DNA from 3 places in the Mesorhizobium sp. U510 genome. Region 3 is predicted to be linked to each of the others. Evidence: riboswitches for the same ligand, from Rfam matches in the RefSeq annotation. Region 3 holds a riboswitch; each other region holds the start of a gene.
What was found. Region 3 has a riboswitch for cobalamin ahead of ACLGL5_RS20140 (DUF1636 family protein). Riboswitches for the same ligand answer to the same signal wherever they lie in the genome.
Positions count from the first base shown of each region.

Region 1: it holds a riboswitch for cobalamin, as region 3 does, so the genes downstream of both, metE (5-methyltetrahydropteroyltriglutamate--homocysteine S-methyltransferase) here and ACLGL5_RS20140 (DUF1636 family protein) in region 3, are expected to answer to the same signal.
Region 2: it holds a riboswitch for cobalamin, as region 3 does, so the genes downstream of both, ACLGL5_RS27020 (DUF1636 family protein) here and ACLGL5_RS20140 (DUF1636 family protein) in region 3, are expected to answer to the same signal.

Region 1 is NZ_CP180532.1:2,171,938-2,178,045, forward strand. Features, by position in the region: gene ACLGL5_RS12370 (DUF982 domain-containing protein) at 153-401, shown strand; gene metE (5-methyltetrahydropteroyltriglutamate--homocysteine S-methyltransferase) at 1,110-3,440, opposite strand; cobalamin riboswitch at 3,557-3,756, opposite strand; partial or broken gene ACLGL5_RS12380 (cytochrome P450) at 4,030-4,272, opposite strand; gene ACLGL5_RS12385 (cytochrome P450 family protein) at 4,289-5,521, opposite strand; gene ACLGL5_RS12390 (OmpW/AlkL family protein) at 5,612-6,108, opposite strand, start outside.
Region 2 is NZ_CP180532.1:5,200,011-5,206,118, forward strand. Features, by position in the region: gene ACLGL5_RS27005 (NuoB/complex I 20 kDa subunit family protein) at 1-491, opposite strand, end outside; gene ACLGL5_RS27010 (NADH-quinone oxidoreductase subunit A) at 482-847, opposite strand; gene ACLGL5_RS27015 (winged helix-turn-helix domain-containing protein) at 1,180-2,379, shown strand; cobalamin riboswitch at 2,409-2,613, shown strand; gene ACLGL5_RS27020 (DUF1636 family protein) at 2,653-3,081, shown strand; gene cobW (cobalamin biosynthesis protein CobW) at 3,084-4,121, shown strand; gene cobN (cobaltochelatase subunit CobN) at 4,140-6,108, shown strand, end outside.
Region 3 is NZ_CP180532.1:3,846,035-3,852,142, forward strand. Features, by position in the region: gene ACLGL5_RS20130 (DMT family transporter) at 1-176, opposite strand, end outside; gene ACLGL5_RS20135 (class I SAM-dependent methyltransferase) at 464-1,111, shown strand; cobalamin riboswitch at 1,323-1,528, shown strand; gene ACLGL5_RS20140 (DUF1636 family protein) at 1,619-2,017, shown strand; gene ACLGL5_RS20145 (ABC transporter ATP-binding protein) at 2,014-2,802, shown strand; gene ACLGL5_RS20150 (ABC transporter substrate-binding protein) at 2,850-3,797, shown strand; gene ACLGL5_RS20155 (FecCD family ABC transporter permease) at 3,797-4,846, shown strand; gene ACLGL5_RS20160 (phosphatidate cytidylyltransferase) at 4,866-5,801, opposite strand; gene ACLGL5_RS20165 (lysophospholipid acyltransferase family protein) at 5,801-6,108, opposite strand, start outside.

The DNA of each region.
Region 1 (6,108 bases), 1.7 Mb from region 3:
CGCACGCAAGCTGACCATGGCCAGACGCGCCTCATGGCGATCGCTTGCCCGCCAATAGCCAGGCTCAGTGGCGCAGATGCAGCCGTCGCGTTCGGCTGAGTAAAGAAATGCGACCCGGGCTGTTTGCCGCATAGTGGCTGTGGAGGAGGGGGATGACCGGGTTGATCAGATTTGAGAGGCCAGTCGTAGTTCAGGTTAGCCGCCGCAGCTCGGAGCGTGTCGTGTTCGACGTCAACGACGCGGCCGCTATCTTGCTGCGGGATCTGCATCATGAGACCGATAAACGCAGGATCGCGATGGACACCTGTCTGCAGGTGTTACGCGGTAAGACCCATCCACCAGCCGCTCGACGAGCTTTCGTCGCAGCCGCACTCGAAGCACGCATTCTGCGCAGCGATTGAGATTTGGGACGCCGCTCGTAAATTTCGGCCATCTGCGCATCGGTATTGAGCGCGGTCCAAACACCTCTGCCGGCATCCGCCAGGAGCAAGCCAACCCCGCTCTTTCCGCGGCGGCTTTCCTGGTCCGGCGCCTGATCTTCCACCATCAAAACACAAGGGTCCGCCAGCCAGCTGCGGCCGCTCGGCTTCGCCGTCGCGGTGATGGTGATTGCAGCCAGAGGCAGACGCCATCGAGCGGGAATTGGCCCGCTGCAGATGGTGGAGCGTCGATGCCGCCTCAAAAGTCTAGAAGCGCTGTTTGACCCTTCCCCCAGCTTGGCCCTGCATCCGGTTTCTCGGAACACGCTCCGCGGACCGGGGCGCGTGATCGCCGATGCTTCTCCCGATGGTCGCGGGTTTCGGCGATCAAGGTTGGGGCGACGATAGTGATTTCGACTATCCCAATACGGAATAGTCCGAAACGGGCTGGCGGAGAGCCTTCTCGTTTCTGGCCGGCTCATTTGGGACCCAAGCCTCCTTCGATCACCCGCCAACGGCGGCCTCTGGAACAGCTGACTTCGACGCGCCATGACAAGGGCCCCGGCCAGGCCAAGGTTGCCGAGGCGCTTTCGCGGGCAGCTCGATTGCCTTGGGTGCGCCGGATGGACTCACCCCAAGATTGCCCGGTGTGTGGCGTTGCCGCCCACCGCCGGCGAGGGGCACCGAGCCCTACGCGGTCTGCGCTTTTTCCCGAATTGCGCGTGCTGCAGCCACCATGTTCATCAGGGCAGGGCGGACCTCCTCCCATCTGCGCGTCTTGAGACCGCAGTCGGGATTCACCCACAGTTGGCCATCCAGCAATCGCTCGCGCGCAAGCATGATGAGGTTGGAAATCTCCCCCACTTCCGGGACCCGCGGCGAGTGAATGTCATAGACACCAGGACCGATCCCGTTCGGATACTTGAAGCTTCGGAGCGTATCGAGCAGTTCCATCTGCGAGCGCGAGGTTTCAATGGAGATCACATCGGCATCCATTGCGGCAATCGCGTCCACGATATCGCCGAACTCGGAGTAGCACATATGGGTGTGGATCTGGGTCGCATCGCCGACCGCCGTTGAAGCCAGCCGGAAGCATTCGACGGCCCAGTCGAGATAGGCCTGCCAGTCGGCCTCGCGCAGCGGCAAGCCCTCGCGCAGTGCGGCTTCGTCGATCTGGATCATCCTGGCGCCGGCCTTTTCGAGGTCGCTCACTTCATCGCGAATGGCGAGCGCGACCTGGCGGCAGACGGCTGAGCGCGGAAGGTCGTCCCGGACGAAGGACCAGTTGAGGATCGTCACCGGGCCGGTAAGCATGCCCTTCACCGGCTTTAGCGTCAGCGACTGGGCATATCGCCACCAGTGTAATGTCATGGGCTGTTGTCGCGACACATCTCCAATGATGATCGGGGGTCGCACAAAGCGCGAGCCGTAGCTCTGCACCCACCCATGTTGCGTGAAGGCGAAGCCGCAGAGCTGCTCAGCGAAATACTGCACCATATCGTTGCGCTCGAATTCGCCGTGGACCAGCACGTCGAGTCCGATCTCTTCTTGCCAGCGAACGGCGGCTTCTATCTCTTTTTTCAGGAAGGCCTCATAGTCGACGTAACTCAGCTCGCCCTTGGCATGGGCTGCCCGCGCCTTGCGAACCTCGGCTGTTTGCGGGAAGGAGCCGATCGTCGTGGTGGGGAAGGATGGCAAGCCAAACGTGTCGCCCTGAAGCTTGGAGCGCACGTCGAATGCGCTCTTCCGGCGCGTCATGGCGACCTTGATGCTGGCGACCCGACCTTCGACGAGCGGATCATGCACCTTCGCGGATGTCGCGCGAACGGCGGCAGCCTCAGCCGACGCCTCCAGTTCGGCGGCGACCGCGTCCCGGCCTTCGGCCAGCGCACGGGCGAGCACGACCAGCTCGCCGGTCTTTTGCGCCGCGAAGGCGAGCCACGACTTCACATCCGCATCGAGTGCCGTCTCCATGTCCAGGTCGATCGGCACATGCAGCATCGAGCAGGACGGGGCAATCTCCACGCGGTCCAGCGGCCAGCCGGCGACGATCGGCTTGATGCGGTCAAGTATGGCAGGCAGGTTCGCACGCCAGACGTTGCGGCCGTCGATCAGTCCGAGCGAGAGCACAAGTTCCTTCTGCGCGAGCCGGCCGAGGGTCTCCAACTGCTCTGGAGCGCGCACGAGATCGACGTGCAGTCCCGCCACGGGCAGAGAAATTGCGGTCTCGAGATTGTCTCCGAGCGATCCGAAATAGGTAGCGACCATGATCTTCAACTCAGGTGCTGCTTTTGACAGCCGGCAGTAGGCGAATTGGAGCGCATCCCGTTCGTTGGGAACCAGATCGACCACGAGCGCCGGCTCATCGATCTGCACCCAATCGGCTCCCGCGAGCTTCAGCCTCCGCAGGAGCTCCTCGTAGACGGGCAGCAGCCGTGGCAGGAGCGCGATAGGGTTGAAACCTTCCTCAGGTGACTTCGCCAACTTGAGAAAGGTAACCGGTCCAAGCAGGACCGGGCGCGTGTGGATGCCGAGCGCCTTGGCCTCGAGGAAATGATCGACCGGTTTCGCCGACGAGAGGGCAAAGCTCTGATCGTCGGTAAGTTCCGGCACAATGTAGTGATAGTTGGTGTCGAACCATTTGGTCATTTCCATCGCGGCAAGGCCATGCCCGTTGGCCGCATGCTCGTCACCGGCATGTCCGCAATCAGCGGCCTGATCTTGGTTGCCGCGCGCCATTGCGAAATAGGTATCGAGTGGGACCTCGCCGTCAGTCCAGGCGTATCGTGCCGGCACGGCGCCGACCATGGCGACGGTGTCGAGCACATGGTCATAAAGCGAGAAATCGTTGGACGGGATTTTCGACACGCCGCGATCGTGCTGCTCCCTCCAGCTGGCGGCGCGTAGCGCCTTCGCCGTCGCGAGCAGGTCGGCTGCGGGAGATTTTCCGGACCAGTAGCTTTCAAGCGCGAATTTGAGTTCCCGCCGTCGACCGATACGCGGCACGCCGAGCGTTGCCACTGGAATTTGTTGAGAGACAGTCATGCCATACCCCGATGGTTGGGGCGTGGGGACAAGGAACGCGCGAGCAGGCGGCACGAAGCCAGGCTACCGCGGCCACCGAGACACCCCGCCCGTGGACGTTGTTCGTCGTGGCAGGTCTCCTGGCTCGCGGGTCAAAGCCTCTGCCCGTCTTCCCGAGGCCGTTCGCCTCAGTGACACCAATGGGCTTGGCTCGCCGCTAACAGTTGCGGGGGCAGCGCCGGCATCGCACCGGCTTCCCTCTTAGCTCCGCTACAGCAGTGCCGCGCGGAGAACCACGACATGCGCACAATCACAGCAGCTTCGCTCCTTGTCAATACATATAACGAGATGTTTATGTGATGATGCGAATAATGCCCTTGCGCTGATCGGTCTCTTTCGCCCAAAGCCGCTTACGATGCCGCCTCTTATCAGTGCAGGCTCGGAGAGATCCTTGTCCCCATCGGCGACGCCGATCAGATCGAGGTCGCCGGGCTCAAAGGGCGTAAAGTCGGGCCAGGTCGTCACGGTCAGCCGGGAATCCCGGTACTTGTTCCCGCTCGGCTTCGCTCAGCGTGCTTGCGCACTCGCCCATCAGCACGCTGATAACCATGTCCGGAAGCGGAAAGGAGAGGTGGCGCCTCAGGTCGGCGGGCTGGGGCTGGACCGCCAGCGTCTCGAACAACTGCGCGGCGATCGCCTCGACCTGCTGCGCGAGCAGCTTCACCCTGCGGTTGCTGAAGGCCGGCGCCACGATCGTGCGTAACCGGGCATGCTCGCCCCCCTCGTGCGAGACCAGCCACCTCGGCGAACCGAGAATCGCTGTATCTGGGTGCATGCCGCACTCGCTAAGCGACGGAAGGGCGGAAGGTGACCGGCAGGCGCTGCGGGCAGCGAATGACGTAAGACGGCATGTAGACGACGTCCTCCGCGGCGATGGCCAGCGCCAGATCCTCCAGCCGCCCGAACAGCGCAGGGAAGGCGCAGCACAATTCCAGGCGCGCCAGCGCAGCGCCCAGGCAGGAATGCGGCCCCTCGCCGAATGACAAATGCGGGTTGTGCCGCCGGGTGACATCGAACCTGTTGGCGCCGGGACCGAAGGCCTTTTCGTCCCGGTTCGCCGCATGGAACGCCATCAGGACGGCATCGCCGCGGCGGACCAGGCATCCGTCGATCTCCACGTCCTGGGTGGCATAGCGGAACGGCAGATTGGCCGCTGAGCTGCCCCAGCGCAGGATCTCCTCGATCGCCTGTGACCACTGAACTTGGCCGCTGCGCACCAAGTGCAGTTGCTGCGGATGCGTCAGCAATGCCAGCACGCCATTGCCGATGACGCCGGCGGTGGTCACGAAGCCCGCAGAGAGCACCATGAACAGCATGTCGATGAGCTCGGTGTCGGAAACGAGCTCGCCTTTGTCACGCGCGACGATCAGGGCCGAAGCCAGATCATCGCCGAGCTGGCCCCGCTTGAGCGCGATCAGGCGACGGAAGAACTCCGGGATGCGCTGCCGCGTCTGTCGCACCTCTTCGCCTGTGGCGGAGGTGTTGGCCAGGCTGTAGGTGAGCGCGACGATCTCTTCGCGCTGTTCGTCCGGCAAACCGAGCAGTTCGGCGATCACGTTGGTGGGCAGCGGAGCGGCGAACTCGCTCATCAGATCGGCACTGCCGCCGCGCTGCGCCATCTCGGCCAGGAGTCGATCGACGCATTGTTCGACCCGTGGCGCCAGCAAGGCGATACGACTGGGCGCGAAGCTGCTGGACAGCAGGCCGCGCAAGCGCCGGTGATCGGCGCCGTGCGCCGTGGTCATGTTGTCCACTTTGCATATCCCGATCAGCGGATGATCCTCGGGAATCTCGCCGTCCTGCAGCGCCCGCCACTGTCGCCAGTCCTTGTTGAAACGCTGGTCGGAAAGCATCTGCCTGAGCGTCTGGTGACGGGCTGCCGCCCAGGTCACCACATCGCCTGGCAGCGACACTCGCGCCATCCCCCCCTGCCGCAGAATCGCAGAAGAAAGACGATCAAGTTGCGTGGGAGCGGCCGGCACACCGATCACGTCGCAATGATCGTTTTCTACGCGCATGCCAACAACTCCTTTAAGAACCATCGCGGGTCCACTTCTCGGCACGGAAGATCCGCGCGCGGACTTCGAAAAGTGCCCCGTGCTTCGTCCTCAGAAGCGGTAGGTGAGACCTGCGCCTATCAACCAGGGATCGAGCTTGGCCTTGCCCGTGAGCTTGGCGCCGGCGACAGTGACGTCGAAGTCGGGCTTGAGGAAAAGCTTCTTCACGTCGAAGTTGACGCCCCAGTGCTGGTCCACCATGTAGTCGAATCCGACCTGCAGCGCGGCGCCGAATGTGTTCTTGACCTTGAGATCATCGGCGCTGCCGACTTGCTGATGATAGAAGATCGTATAGTTCACGCCGGCGCCGATATAGGGCTCGAAGGCGCCGAAATCGGTAAAATGATACTGCAATGTGAGCGTGGGCGGCAGCAGCCAAACCTTGCCGACCTCGCCCAGCCCGCCGATCGCACCTTGGCCATCGATGTTGGCATAGGTGGTGCCGAGTATGAGTTCGGCGGCGATGTTGTCCGTGAAGAAATATGAGATATCGAGTTCCGGCGTCACGGTGTCCGAATACGAAAGACCGGAGCCGGGCACCGCATTGA
Region 2 (6,108 bases), 1.4 Mb from region 3:
ACATAGATGTCGACAGGCACGACGCGGTCGCAGCCGCGTACCACCGAATAGGAATAGTGGTAGTAGCCGCCGCCATTGGCGCAGGAGCCCATCGAGATGACGTAGCGCGGCTCCGGCATCTGGTCGTAGACCTTGCGCAGCGCCGGCGCCATCTTGTTGGTCAGCGTGCCGGCGACGATCATGATGTCGGACTGGCGCGGTGACGCACGCGGCGCGACGCCGAAGCGCTCCGAATCGTAGCGCGGCATCGAGGTGTGGATCATCTCGACGGCGCAGCATGCCAGACCGAAGGTCATGAACATCAGCGAGCCCGAGCGCGCCCAGGTGATCAGCGCCTCGGTCGAGGTGACCAGGAAACCCTTGTCGGCAAGCTCATTGTTGATTTCGAGGAAGAAGGGATCGTCCTCCCCCACCGGCCGGCCGGTGTTGGGATCGATGATGCCCTTCGGCTTCGGCGCGACGAGGGTGCCTGAACTGTCGTTCAATCCCATTCCAGCGCTCCTTTTTTCCATTCATAGGCAAAGCCGATGGTCAGCACTGCCAAAAACACCATCATCGACCAGAAACCCAGCATGCCGATCTTCGAGAAGGACACCGCCCAGGGAAAAAGGAAGGCCACTTCCAAGTCGAAGATGATGAACAGGATCGACACCAGGTAGAAGCGGATGTCGAATTTCATGCGGGCATCGTCGAACGAGTTGAAACCGCACTCGTAGGCGGAAAGCTTTTCGGGATCGGGATTGCGGTAGGCCACAAGGAACGGTGCGGCCAGCAGCGCCAGGCCGACGACCAGCGCCACGCCGATGAACAGGACGATGGGCAGGTACGAACTGAGAAGTGCGTTCATGCAGCGGCTTTCCGTTGGCGCCAATCCACTTTGATTACAGCACCGGACCTTAATGCGGAAGCGTGACAGATTAACCGCTGAACCGTTTTAAGGGGCCTATGCTGCAACGCGGCGAGGGTTAGCGCAGCACTTCCAGCGAAGCAAGTCAAACCTTGTTCAAAACGCCGACCTGGACGGCATATCCGGAGAAACTGGTCCGATCCGCTCCTGTTTGATTTCCTTCGTTTTTTACTCCACTTTTCTCTCCTGACAGGGTTGCCGCTAAAACCCTGCTAGCATGGGCTGGAATCACCCGTCAGACCCACAGCAGAAGCGCCCAGAGTGATACCTGCATGAAGGAAAAAATCTCGCTTGCCATGGCCCGGCGCATCGCGCTCGCCGCACAGGGGTTTCTCGATCCCCGCCCAAATGGCACACCCGATCGCCGCCACTTCGCCCGCGTGCTCTCCCGCACCGGCCTGCTGCAGATCGATTCCGTCAGCGCGGTGGTGCGCGCGCATTATATGCCGCTTTATTCCCGCCTTGGCCCCTATCCCTTGACCTTGCTCGACAATGCCGCCGTGACGCGCAAGCGCACCGTCTTCGAATACTGGGCGCATGAGGCTTCCTTCCTGCCGGTCGAGACCTATCCGCTGATGCGCTGGCGCATGCAGCGCGCCGAGCAGGGCGACGAGATGTATCTGGGCCTGGCCAAATGGGGCCGCGAGCACGCCGCCTATATAGAAGAGATCTACCGCGAGGTCGCCGCGCGCGGCCCGATCGCCGCTTCGGCGCTGGAAGGTCAGAAAGGTTCGGGCGGCTGGTGGGGCTGGAGCCATGCCAAGCATGCCTTCGAATGGCTGTTCTGGGCCGGGCGCATCACCACGGCGCACCGCCGCGGCTTCGAGCGCTTCTATGATTTGCCCGAGCGCGTGCTGCCGCAGGCGATCCTCGACCTGCCCGTGCCGCCAGCCGAGGACGCGCACCGCGAATTGCTGCGCATTTCTGCCCGCGCCCATGGCGTGGCGACATCAGGCGACCTGCGCGACTACTTTCGGCTATCGCCGGCCGACATGAAAGGCCGGCTGGAGGAACTGGTCGAGCTGGGCGAATTGCTGCCGGTGCGTGTCGAGGGCTGGGACAAGCCGGCCTACCTTCATAAGGACGCCCGCCTGCCCCGGAAAATCGAGGCCCGCGCACTGTTGGCGCCGTTCGACCCGGTCGTCTTCGAGCGCTCGCGCTCGGAGCGGCTGTTCGATTTCCACTACCGCATCGAGATCTACACGCCGGCTGAGAAGCGCCAATACGGCTATTACGTCCTGCCCTTCCTGCTCGGCGACCGGATCGTCGCCCGCGTTGACCTCAAGGCTGACCGGCCGGCCAGCGTCCTGCGCATCCACGCCGCCTACGCCGAACCCGGCGCGCCACCTGAAACCGCCGCGCAACTCTTCGAGGAACTGCAGCAGATGCAGGGCTGGCTTGGCCTTGAACGCATCGAAGTGACACCCGCCGGCGATCTGGGTCCGGCGCTCGCCGACATCGCCATGTCGTAGCCGCGCGTTGACACCGCTGCCTGCAAAAGCCTAAATCCGCTCCAGACGGTCCCTTGCCCGCAACGGCAGGGGCTAAGAGGGAATGCGGTGCGGGATTTCGATCTCAAATCCGCGGCTGTCCCCGCAACTGTAAGCGAAGAGCCAAGGCCGAAAGCCACTGGGACGTTCCCGGGAAGGCGGCACCCAAGGCGATGACCCGCGAGCCAGGAGACCTGCCGTCTGCGACAAAAGAATCCGATCGCCCGGCGGGTTTCCGGGCAAGGAGCCCGGTTTTTGGACCAGAACAGCAGTTTTTCGGCTGGCACAGCGGACAATTCGTCCGCCGACGGGGATGCCTTGGCCGGCGTCACCGTCATCGTCTGCGCCTCCTGCCGCGACGAGACCGGCTCCGACGCCCATCCCCGCGCCGGCGAACTGCTAGCCGAAGACACGCGCCAAGCCGCTGCGAGCGATGACATCCGCATCCGCACGGTCGAGTGCCTCGGCAATTGCAAGCGCCGGCTGAGCGCCGCGATCCTGCGCGACGGTTGCTGGAGCTATGTCTTCGGCGACCTGACCGCGACCAGCGGCGCCGACCTCGTCACCGGCGCCAAACTCTTCGCCACCTCGACCGACGGCCTCATTCCATGGCGCGGTCGGCCCAATTCCCTCAAGCGCGGCCTCGTTGCCCGCATTCCTCCCCTCAACCTGCTGAAGGATTGATCATGAGCGCTTCCGTCACCCGCGTCCCCTGCACCGTCGTCACCGGCTTCCTTGGTGCCGGCAAGACGACGCTGGTCCGCCATCTCCTGGAAAACGCCGGCGGCAAGCGCATTGCCATCATCGTCAACGAGTTCGGCGACATCGGCATCGACGGCGAGATTCTGAAGGGCTGCGGCATCGACACCTGCCCGGAGGAAAACATCGTCGAACTGGCCAATGGCTGCATCTGCTGCACCGTGGCCGACGATTTCGTGCCGGCGCTCGACCAGATCCTGTCGCTCAACCCCAAGGTCGATCACATCCTGATCGAGACCTCGGGCCTGGCCCTGCCCAAGCCGCTGGTCCAGGCATTCCAGTGGCCGACGGTGAAGAGCCGCGTCACCGTCGATGGCGTCATCGCCGTGGTCGACGGTCCCGCACTGGCCGAAGGCCGGGTCGCCAACGACATGGACGCCTTGCAGGCGCAGCGCGCGCAAGATGGTAGCCTCGACCATGACGACCCGGTCGAGGAACTGTTCGAGGACCAGATCGCCTGCGCCGACCTGATCATCCTGTCGAAAAGCGATCTTATGGACGCCGCCGGTTCGGCCCGCGCCAACGCCATCATCGGCGAACACTCCGCCCGTGCCGTGAAGATCGTGCCGACCTCGCATGGCAAGGTCGATCCCTCCGTGCTGCTCGGGCTCGGTCTCGCCGTCGAGGACGACATCGAGAACCGCAAATCCCATCATGACGGCGCCTTCGACCACGAGCATGACGACTTCGACACCTTCATCGTCGACATTCCCTCGATCGCCAATCCGGATGAGCTGGCACAACGCGTCGCCGCCGCCGCCGAACAGGAAAACGTGCTGCGCGTGAAAGGCTTCGTCGAGGTCGGCGGCAAGCCGATGCGGCTCTTGCTGCAGGCCGTCGGCCCGCGCGTCAATCATTACTATGACCGCGCCTGGACCGCCGAGGACGACCGCCGTTCGCGCCTGGTCGTCATCGGCCTCAAGGGGCTGAACCGCCCGGCAATCGAGCGTATACTCGCCGGCTGAGTTCAGACACGGGCCGCGATGCATATCCTCACCACGACCTCCGCCTCGCTCGACGATCTCGCCGAGCCGGTCGATCTGCGGCAGACGCCGGCGGATATCGTGGCCCTGTCCTTCACCGACAGCGACCTCGCCGGGCTGGCGGCCGCCTGGAAGGCGGATGCCGGCCGTTTGCCCTCGATGCGGCTGGCGGCGCTTCGCGACCTGCGCCACCCTATGTCCGTCGACCTCTGGGTCGACAGCGTCGCCCGCCACGCCAAGATCATCCTGGTACGCATCCTCGGCGGCTACGACTGGTGGCGCTACGGCTGCGACCAGCTGGCCTCGACCGCTCGGGAACGCGGCATAAAACTGGCGCTGCTGCCCGGTGAAAGCCATGACGAGGATATCAGGCTGATCGAAGCCTCGACGCTGCCGCGCTGGGAATTGGACGCCCTGCTCGGCTATTTCCGCGAGGGCGGCCCGGCCAATATGGGCGCGCTGGTGCAGCGGCTGGCCAGGCTGGCTGGGCAGGACGCGGCCGTTGTTGAGCCGGTGGCGGTGCCGAAGGCCGGCTACTACGAGCCAGGCCGCGGCGTCGTCCCCCTCGCCCTTGAGGGAGAGGGAAAGGTCGTGCCCATTCTCTTCTACCGCTCGATGCTGCTGGCCGCCGACGTCGCACCCATCGACGCCCTTTTCGACGCGCTGCGGCAGCGCGGCATGACGCCTGTCCCCATCTTCGTCTCCGGCCTCAAAGACCCGACATCCCTGGCCTTCGCGGAAACCGCCATCGCCAAGCTCAGACCCGTTGCCATCATCGCCGCGACCGCCTTCGCTTCCGGCGCCGAACCCGGCGTTGAAACCCTGTTCGACCGCGCCGGCGTGCCCGTTTTCCAGGTCATCGTCGCCACCACCCGCCGCGACATCTGGGAGAATAACCAGCGTGGCCTGGCGCCCGCCGACCTCGCCATGCATGTCGTGCTGCCAGAACTGGACGGCCGCATCCTCGCCGGCGCGATTTCCTTCAAGGGTGAAAGCGATGTCGATCCCGCGCTTGGCCACCGCGCCTTCGCCAACCGGTCGGAACCGGATCGCGTCGCGCAGGTCGCTGACCGCGTGGCAGCCTTCATTCGCCTGCAGGAGACGCCCCGCGCGACGCGCAAGCTCGCCATCCTGATCCCGGACTATCCCAGCGCGCCTGGCCGTACCGGCTATGCCGTCGGCCTCGACGTGCCGTCGAGCGTGCTGGCGATGCTGCACGACCTGAAGGAACAGGGCTACGGGGTTGAAGGGATCCCGCAATCGCCTCGGGAATTGCTGGATTTGCTGGAGCGGGGCGATGGTGGGTTGGGATTGGATGAGTATCTCGACCTTTCACGAGACCTGCCTGTCGAGGCAATGACTGCTGTTGAGGCGGCGTGGGGGAAAGCGGAAGACAAGACAGGTTTGCGCCAGGCACCCCCCTCTGTCCTGCCGGATATCTCCCCCGCAAGGGGGGAGATTGGCAGTTTCAGCGCTAAGGCCACTCTTGCAACGTCGGAGATTGGCGAGGGCAGAGATGACAGCGTAATCTCCCCCCCTGCGGGGGAGATGTCCGGCAGGACAGAGGGGGGTGTTCAAGCGCCGACCTCGCTGCACTTCCCCTTCCGCGCCACGACCTTCGGCAACATCACCGTCGCCCTCGCCCCCGACCGCGGCCGCTCGGCCGACCGCCGCGCCGACTACCACGACCCGACACTCCCGCCACGCCACGCCCTGCTCGCCTTCGGCCTCTGGCTGCGCAAATCTCTCGGCGTCCACGCCCTGATCCATGTCGGCGCCCACGGCACGCTGGAATGGCTGCCGGGCAAGACTGTCGCGCTGTCAAAGGCCTGCTTCCCCGAGATCGTCACCGGCGCCCTGCCCGTCATCTATCCCTTCATCGTCTCCAATCCCGGCGAGGCAGCACAAGCCAAGCGGCGCATCGCCGCCGTCACCCTCGGTCATCTGCCACCGCCGCTGGCCGGTGCGG
Region 3 (6,108 bases):
GTCAGCCGCCAAAAGCAGAGGCCCCAGGGCGGCATTTCAGGCGCCACCCATTTGGCCGCGATATAGACACCAGCCGAAAGCAGCCAGCACAGGATGGCGGCCGGATAGCCGGTCAAGGAGGATATGGGGCCGACCGCGGGTTGCGCGGCTTGATGCGCTATCGGCATTGCCTGCATGTCATGTCCTCCCCTTCGATGACGTCTGCCGACGGGGTAACATAGCCTGCGTCGTTGGGTCGTGCATCCGTTTTGAAGGGTGAGGTCGCGTACGCTTTTACTTTGGTATCGGGAGGTCGCGTGTCAGCTTTTCGCGTTGCATAGCCTGGCAGTGGCGGTTGGCAGTCGACCCAAATGTGACATTTAGTTCTGGTCGCGCTCCTGCCAGGATTTGGCATCCCGCCCCAACCGCTTACCTTGCGTTCAACTCCGCCATATAAGCATTCGAAATCCCGGGGGCGCCGCGAGTGCTAGACAACTACAACCTCGACCGCTTCGGCGTGATCCACCAGATCGACGCCACGCCGATCACATACGACAAGCAATACATTTCCTATTACGAGGATCTGAGCGACCGGACCATCAAGCTCGGCTATCAGCGGCTTGGCTGGGTGCTGGGGATCACCGGTGAGATACCGCGGTCCGTGTTGGAGATTGGCTATGGCACCGGCACCTTCATTGAGGCCGCCAAGATTACCGGGGTTGCCGACTGTGCCGGCTGCGACATCACCAAATTTCCGCTGCCCGAGGGCGTCCGCTTTGTCGATTGGGACGAGGCGCTCGCCGGCTCGTGGGATCTCGTCGCCATGTTCGACGTGCTCGAGCACATTCCGGATCTGGGTTTCCTCGCCCGCCTTCAGACCCGCCACCTGGCCATCGCCGTCCCTTACTGCCGCTGGCGTGAACTTGGCGCCGATGGCGATGCGTGGTTCCGGACGTGGCGCATGCGTCTGCCCAACGAGCACCTGCACCATTTCGACCGTGACTCGCTGGTGGCGCTCCTCGCGCATTACGGCTTCGAATGCGTGATGCTGAATTGCTTTGAAGACGGGATCAGACTGCGGCCAGGCGAAGCGGGTCCAAATATTCTGTCAGGCTTTTTTAGAAAGCTGTAGCGCCGGTTTCCCTCGGCGACCGCGGCCAGGTGTCATGCCTCCTGCCTGGTGACCGCTCGCGGCTGAAAACCGAGGTACCGCCGAAGACTTATTGCGCAACGACAGGGGGTTGACATCGTCGCGAAATATCGCCTCAAAGGTAATGTTATTACATATCGAATGAAGTGCGGCGGCATCGCAAAAAACTCATTGCGATGCGATCGATGGAAATCTACGGTGGGTGCGTGATGGTCCCCGCGCCGAAAGGCAAGGGGTGAAAAGGGAACACGGTGAGACCCGCAGAGGTCGAGACCGTGGCTGCCCCCGCAACTGTAAGCGGTGAGCAAGATCCGACATGCCACTGGCCGGCAAGGCTGGGAAGGCAGGATTGCGCCGAGACCCGCGAGCCAGGAGACCTGCCATCACTGAGTTGACCGGACGGGGTGTGCCGGGAGGAGACGTGGACGTCGGTCTAGTCGGCCGGCTCGCCAGCATCCTTCCGTCGCCAGTTTTGGAAAGTGACGGAAGTTGGCCGGCGCCATCGATCACCGCATCATCGTGTGCACGCTTTGCCGTGACGTCCCGACCGGCATCAGGTCGGGCGAAAGCCTGTGTGCCGATCTGCGCTCCCGGCTCGCGGCCTGCCAAGAACCCGCTGTGGCGCATGGCTTCACGATCGAAGGCGTCGAATGCATGGCGGGCTGTGCGCGGCCGCTGACCGTGGCCTTCCAGGCGCCAGGCAAGGCTTCCTATCTCTTCGGCTCCATCGACGCCGAGGCCGACGCCGGCGATCTCGTGCGATTTGCCAGGCTTTACGCCTCGCTCGCCGACGGCTGGTGCAATTCCGGACAGCGTCCGCCGCGGCTGGCGGGCAAGACGCTGGCTCGTATTCCCGGGCCGGCCAAGTTTGCGGTCAACAGCCGATGACAGCGCCGCTCCTCCATGCACGCGACCTCTGCGCGATGGCCAATGGCCGCGATCTGGTCCGCGCCGTCAGCCTGTCGGTGGCCACAGGCGATCGCCTTGCCATCATCGGCCCCAATGGCGCCGGCAAGACCACGCTGCTGCGCATGCTGTCGGGCATGCTCAGGCCAAGTTCCGGCGAGGTGAAGCTTGGCGGGCGCCGCCTGGACAGGATCTCGACCGCCGAGCGGGCCCTGCACGTCGCCGTTGTCGGCCAGACCGACCAGCCGGACCCGCGGCTGGCGGTGATCGACTATGTCGAGCTCGGCCGCGTCCCGCATGCCGGACTGAGGCGCAGGAGCGAGGAGCGCGACATCGTCGTCGACGCGTTGCGCCGGACCGGCCTGTTGCCGCTGCTTGGCCGCACGATCGGCTCGCTGTCGGGCGGCGAACGCCAGCGCGCCCAGCTGGCGCGCGCCATCGCGCAGCAACCGAAGGTGCTGTTCCTCGACGAGCCGACGAACCATCTCGATCCGCGCGCCCGTGGCGAATTGCTCGAACTCATTGCCGGCTTCGGCATGACGGTGATCGCGGTGCTGCACGATCTGGCACTGGTGGCACCCTTCGCCACCAGGGTCGCAGTGATGAACGAAGCGCGGCTGCATGCGCTTGCCGCGCCGCGCGAGGCGCTGACCCAAAAGCTGATCCGCGAGATTTTCGGCGTCGACGTGTTTCGCCTGCGCCATCCGACCGAAGACCGCGAACTCACGGTCTTCGATGTTCCGAACCGCTCCGCGCCGCCATCCTGATCGACCCCATCCCTGATCCGACATTGTTCAACCGAGGAGCAAAATCCGTGAAACGTCTCGCCCAGTCGCTCGTCTTCTCGCTGCTGGCTTCGTCAGCGTTCGCCTTCCCGGTCACCGTCGACAGCTGCGGCAAGCCGCTGACCTTCGACGCGCCGCCCAAACGCGCCGTCATCCATGATCTCAACATGGCCGAGATGGCCTTCGCGCTGAAGCTGCAGCCGTCGATCGTCGGCCTGACCGGCATCACCGGATGGTACAAGGTCGGCCCCGAATTCAAGGCCGAGCAGGGTTCTATTCCCGAACTGGCGCCCAAATACCCGACGCTGGAAAACCTCGTCGCCGTCGAGCCCGATTTCTTCTTCGCCGGCTGGTACTATGGCATGAAGCCGGGCGGCGACGTGACGCCAGACACGCTCGCCCCGCACGGCATCAAGACGCTGGTGCTGACCGAAAGCTGCGTCCATCTCGACAAGAACCGTCCGGCTGCCTCGATGGATCTGCTCTATGGCGATGTCGAAAAGCTGGGCAAGATCTTCGGCAAGGAGACCGAAGCCAAAAAACTTGTTGCCGGCTGGAAGGCGCAGCTCGCTGATATCACTGCCAAGGTCGGCGGCGCAAAGGGGACGCGGGTGTTCCTTTATGATTCAGGTGAGGACAAGCCGTTCACCGCCGGAAAATTCGCCATTCCGAGCGCCATGATCACAGCGGCGGGCGGCGACAACATCATGGCCGACATGGACACCAGCTGGGGCAACACGGATTGGGAAACCGTGGCGTCGCGCAATCCGCAATTCCTCATCCTGCTCGATTACCAGGATGGCGGCGGCTACAAGAAACTGCTCGACTTCCTCAAGGCGCACCCGGCGATGAAGGAGACGGACGCGGTCAAGAACGAGCGCTTCGTGGCGCTCCGCTATGCCGAACTGACGCCCGGCCCGGCAAACATCGAGGCGATCGGCAAGATCGCCAAGGCGATGCATCCGGAAGCGTTCTGATGCTTCTTGCCCCTGGGCATAAATCCGGTGCGCTTTCAGGGCACAAGGCGTTCGCGCTGGCGACAGTGGCGGGCACGGTAGCGGTCGTCGCCCTCGTGCTGCTGTCAATCGCCTATGGTTCGACACTGATCCCGCTGACTGACGTCATCGCCTCGCTTGGCCATGCCGTCGGATTGAACGAGCACCAGGTGTCGGGCCCGGTCGGCAAGATCGTCGTCGATCTCAGGCTGCCGCGCACGATCCTGGCGGTCTGTGTCGGCAGCGGCCTCGGCATAACAGGCGCCTTGCTGCAGACGGTGACCCGCAACGATCTTGCCGATCCCTTCCTGTTCGGCCTGTCGTCGGGGGCGGCGGCCGGTGCTGTTTCCGTCATCACCGTCTTTGGTGACAGTTTTGGCATCTGGACCTTGCCGGTCGCGGCCTTCACCGGCGGCATACTGGCCGCCTGCATCGTCCTGCTGCTGGTCGCGCGGGTGCGGGGGCAGGGGCCGGAACGGCTGATCCTCGCCGGCCTTGCCGTTTCCTTCCTGTTCACGGCCTTGACCAACTATCTGGTTTTTGCCGGCGACCAGCGCGCCGCCCATTCGGTGCTGTTCTGGACGATGGGTGGGCTCGGGCTGGCGCGCTGGGACAATGTCTGGCTGGGCGCATTGGGCGCCGGCACGATCGCGGCCTACGGGCTGTGGAACCATCGCAGGCCGGACGCCTTCCTGGCGGGTGAAAGTGCCGCCGAAAGCCTTGGCGTGCCGGTGGCGCGGATGCGCAGGACGACGTTTCTCGTTGCCGCCTTTTCGACGGCAATTCTCGTCTCGGTCGCCGGCGTCATCGGCTTTGTCGGGCTTATGATCCCGCATTTGTCGCGGCCGCTGGCCGGTCCCTTGCATCTGCGGCTGATCGCCAGCTGTGCGCTGTTCGGGGCGGTGCTGTTGCTGGCAAGCGATCTTCTGGCGCGAACCCTGCTGCCGCCGCAGGAACTGCCGATCGGCATCATCACCAGTTCGCTCGGCGCCTTCTTCGTCGTCACGCTGGTCGTGCGAAACCGGCTCTGACGGCTCAGAGCTTGCCGTCTCAGACTGTCCAGAAGTAGCGCACGATGTGAAAGAAGATCGGGGCAGCGAAGACCAGGCTGTCGGTACGGTCCATCATGCCGCCATGGCCTTCGATGAGATGGCCCCAATCCTTGACACCCTGGTCGCGCTTGATGGCCGAGGCGACCAGCCCACCCAGAAACCCCATCGAACAGACGACGAAGGCGACACACGCCGCCTGCAGGGGCGTGAATGGCGTCACGAACGACAGCAGAGCTCCGAGCAGGCTCGCCGATACCACTCCGCCGATCAGGCCCTCCCAGGTTTTCGACGGCGATACGGTCGGCGAAAACCGGTGTTTTCCGAACAGCTTGCCGAAGATGTATTGCAGCACGTCGCTGCCTTGCACGACGATGATCAGGAAGGCGATCAGCAGCAAATTGCGGCCTTCGAAGCCCGGCACGTCGAGCGTCAGCAGTGCTGGGACATGGCTGACGCAATAGACGGAGATCATCACCGCCCATTGCTGCGCGGCGATCCGCTCGAGAAAGCGTTCGGTGTCGCCATGCAACGCGGTGATGGCCGGCATCAGCAGGAAGCAGTAGACCGGAATGAAGATGACGAACAGCCCGTACCAGGCGGTCCAGACCAGCCAGTACTGAAACGGAATGATGATGCCGAACATGCCGAGCAGCACCCAATGGTCGCTCCGGCTCGTGTGCGTCAGCGTCACGAATTCGCGCAGCGAGGCGAAGGAAATCAGCGCGAACAGGATGGTCAGGCCGTACCGGCCGAAGAAGAAGGCGACCGTCATCAGCGCGACCATCACCCACCAGGCATTGATGCGTTGGGTGAGATTGACCAGAGTCGAACTGAGTGGTTTCGGCGCCCGTGCCGAAAGTATAGCGGCCACAATGCTGGCGGTGGTCAGCACCGCCAGCAGGCCGATGATCAGGATCGAGATGTCGTGGCGCATCAATCGTCTCGTTCGGGACGCGGGTTGAGCGCTAGAAGCGTGGCGTGGGCTCGGTCGAGAAAGGCGCGCCGCTCTTCGCCGGGGGCCACCGCCACCGGTGCGCCGAAGACGACGCGGCACAAAAGCGGGACCGGCAGGAACTGGCCCTTGGGCAATACGCGCGACATGTTCTCGATCCAGCACGGGATCAGCTCGACCTGAGGCCGTGCCATCGACAAATTGTAGAGCCCGGAGCGGAAAGGCAGCAGCGGCTCATCCGTCATGTTGCGGGTGCCTTCGGGAAACAGGATCAGCGAGTGTCCCTGGT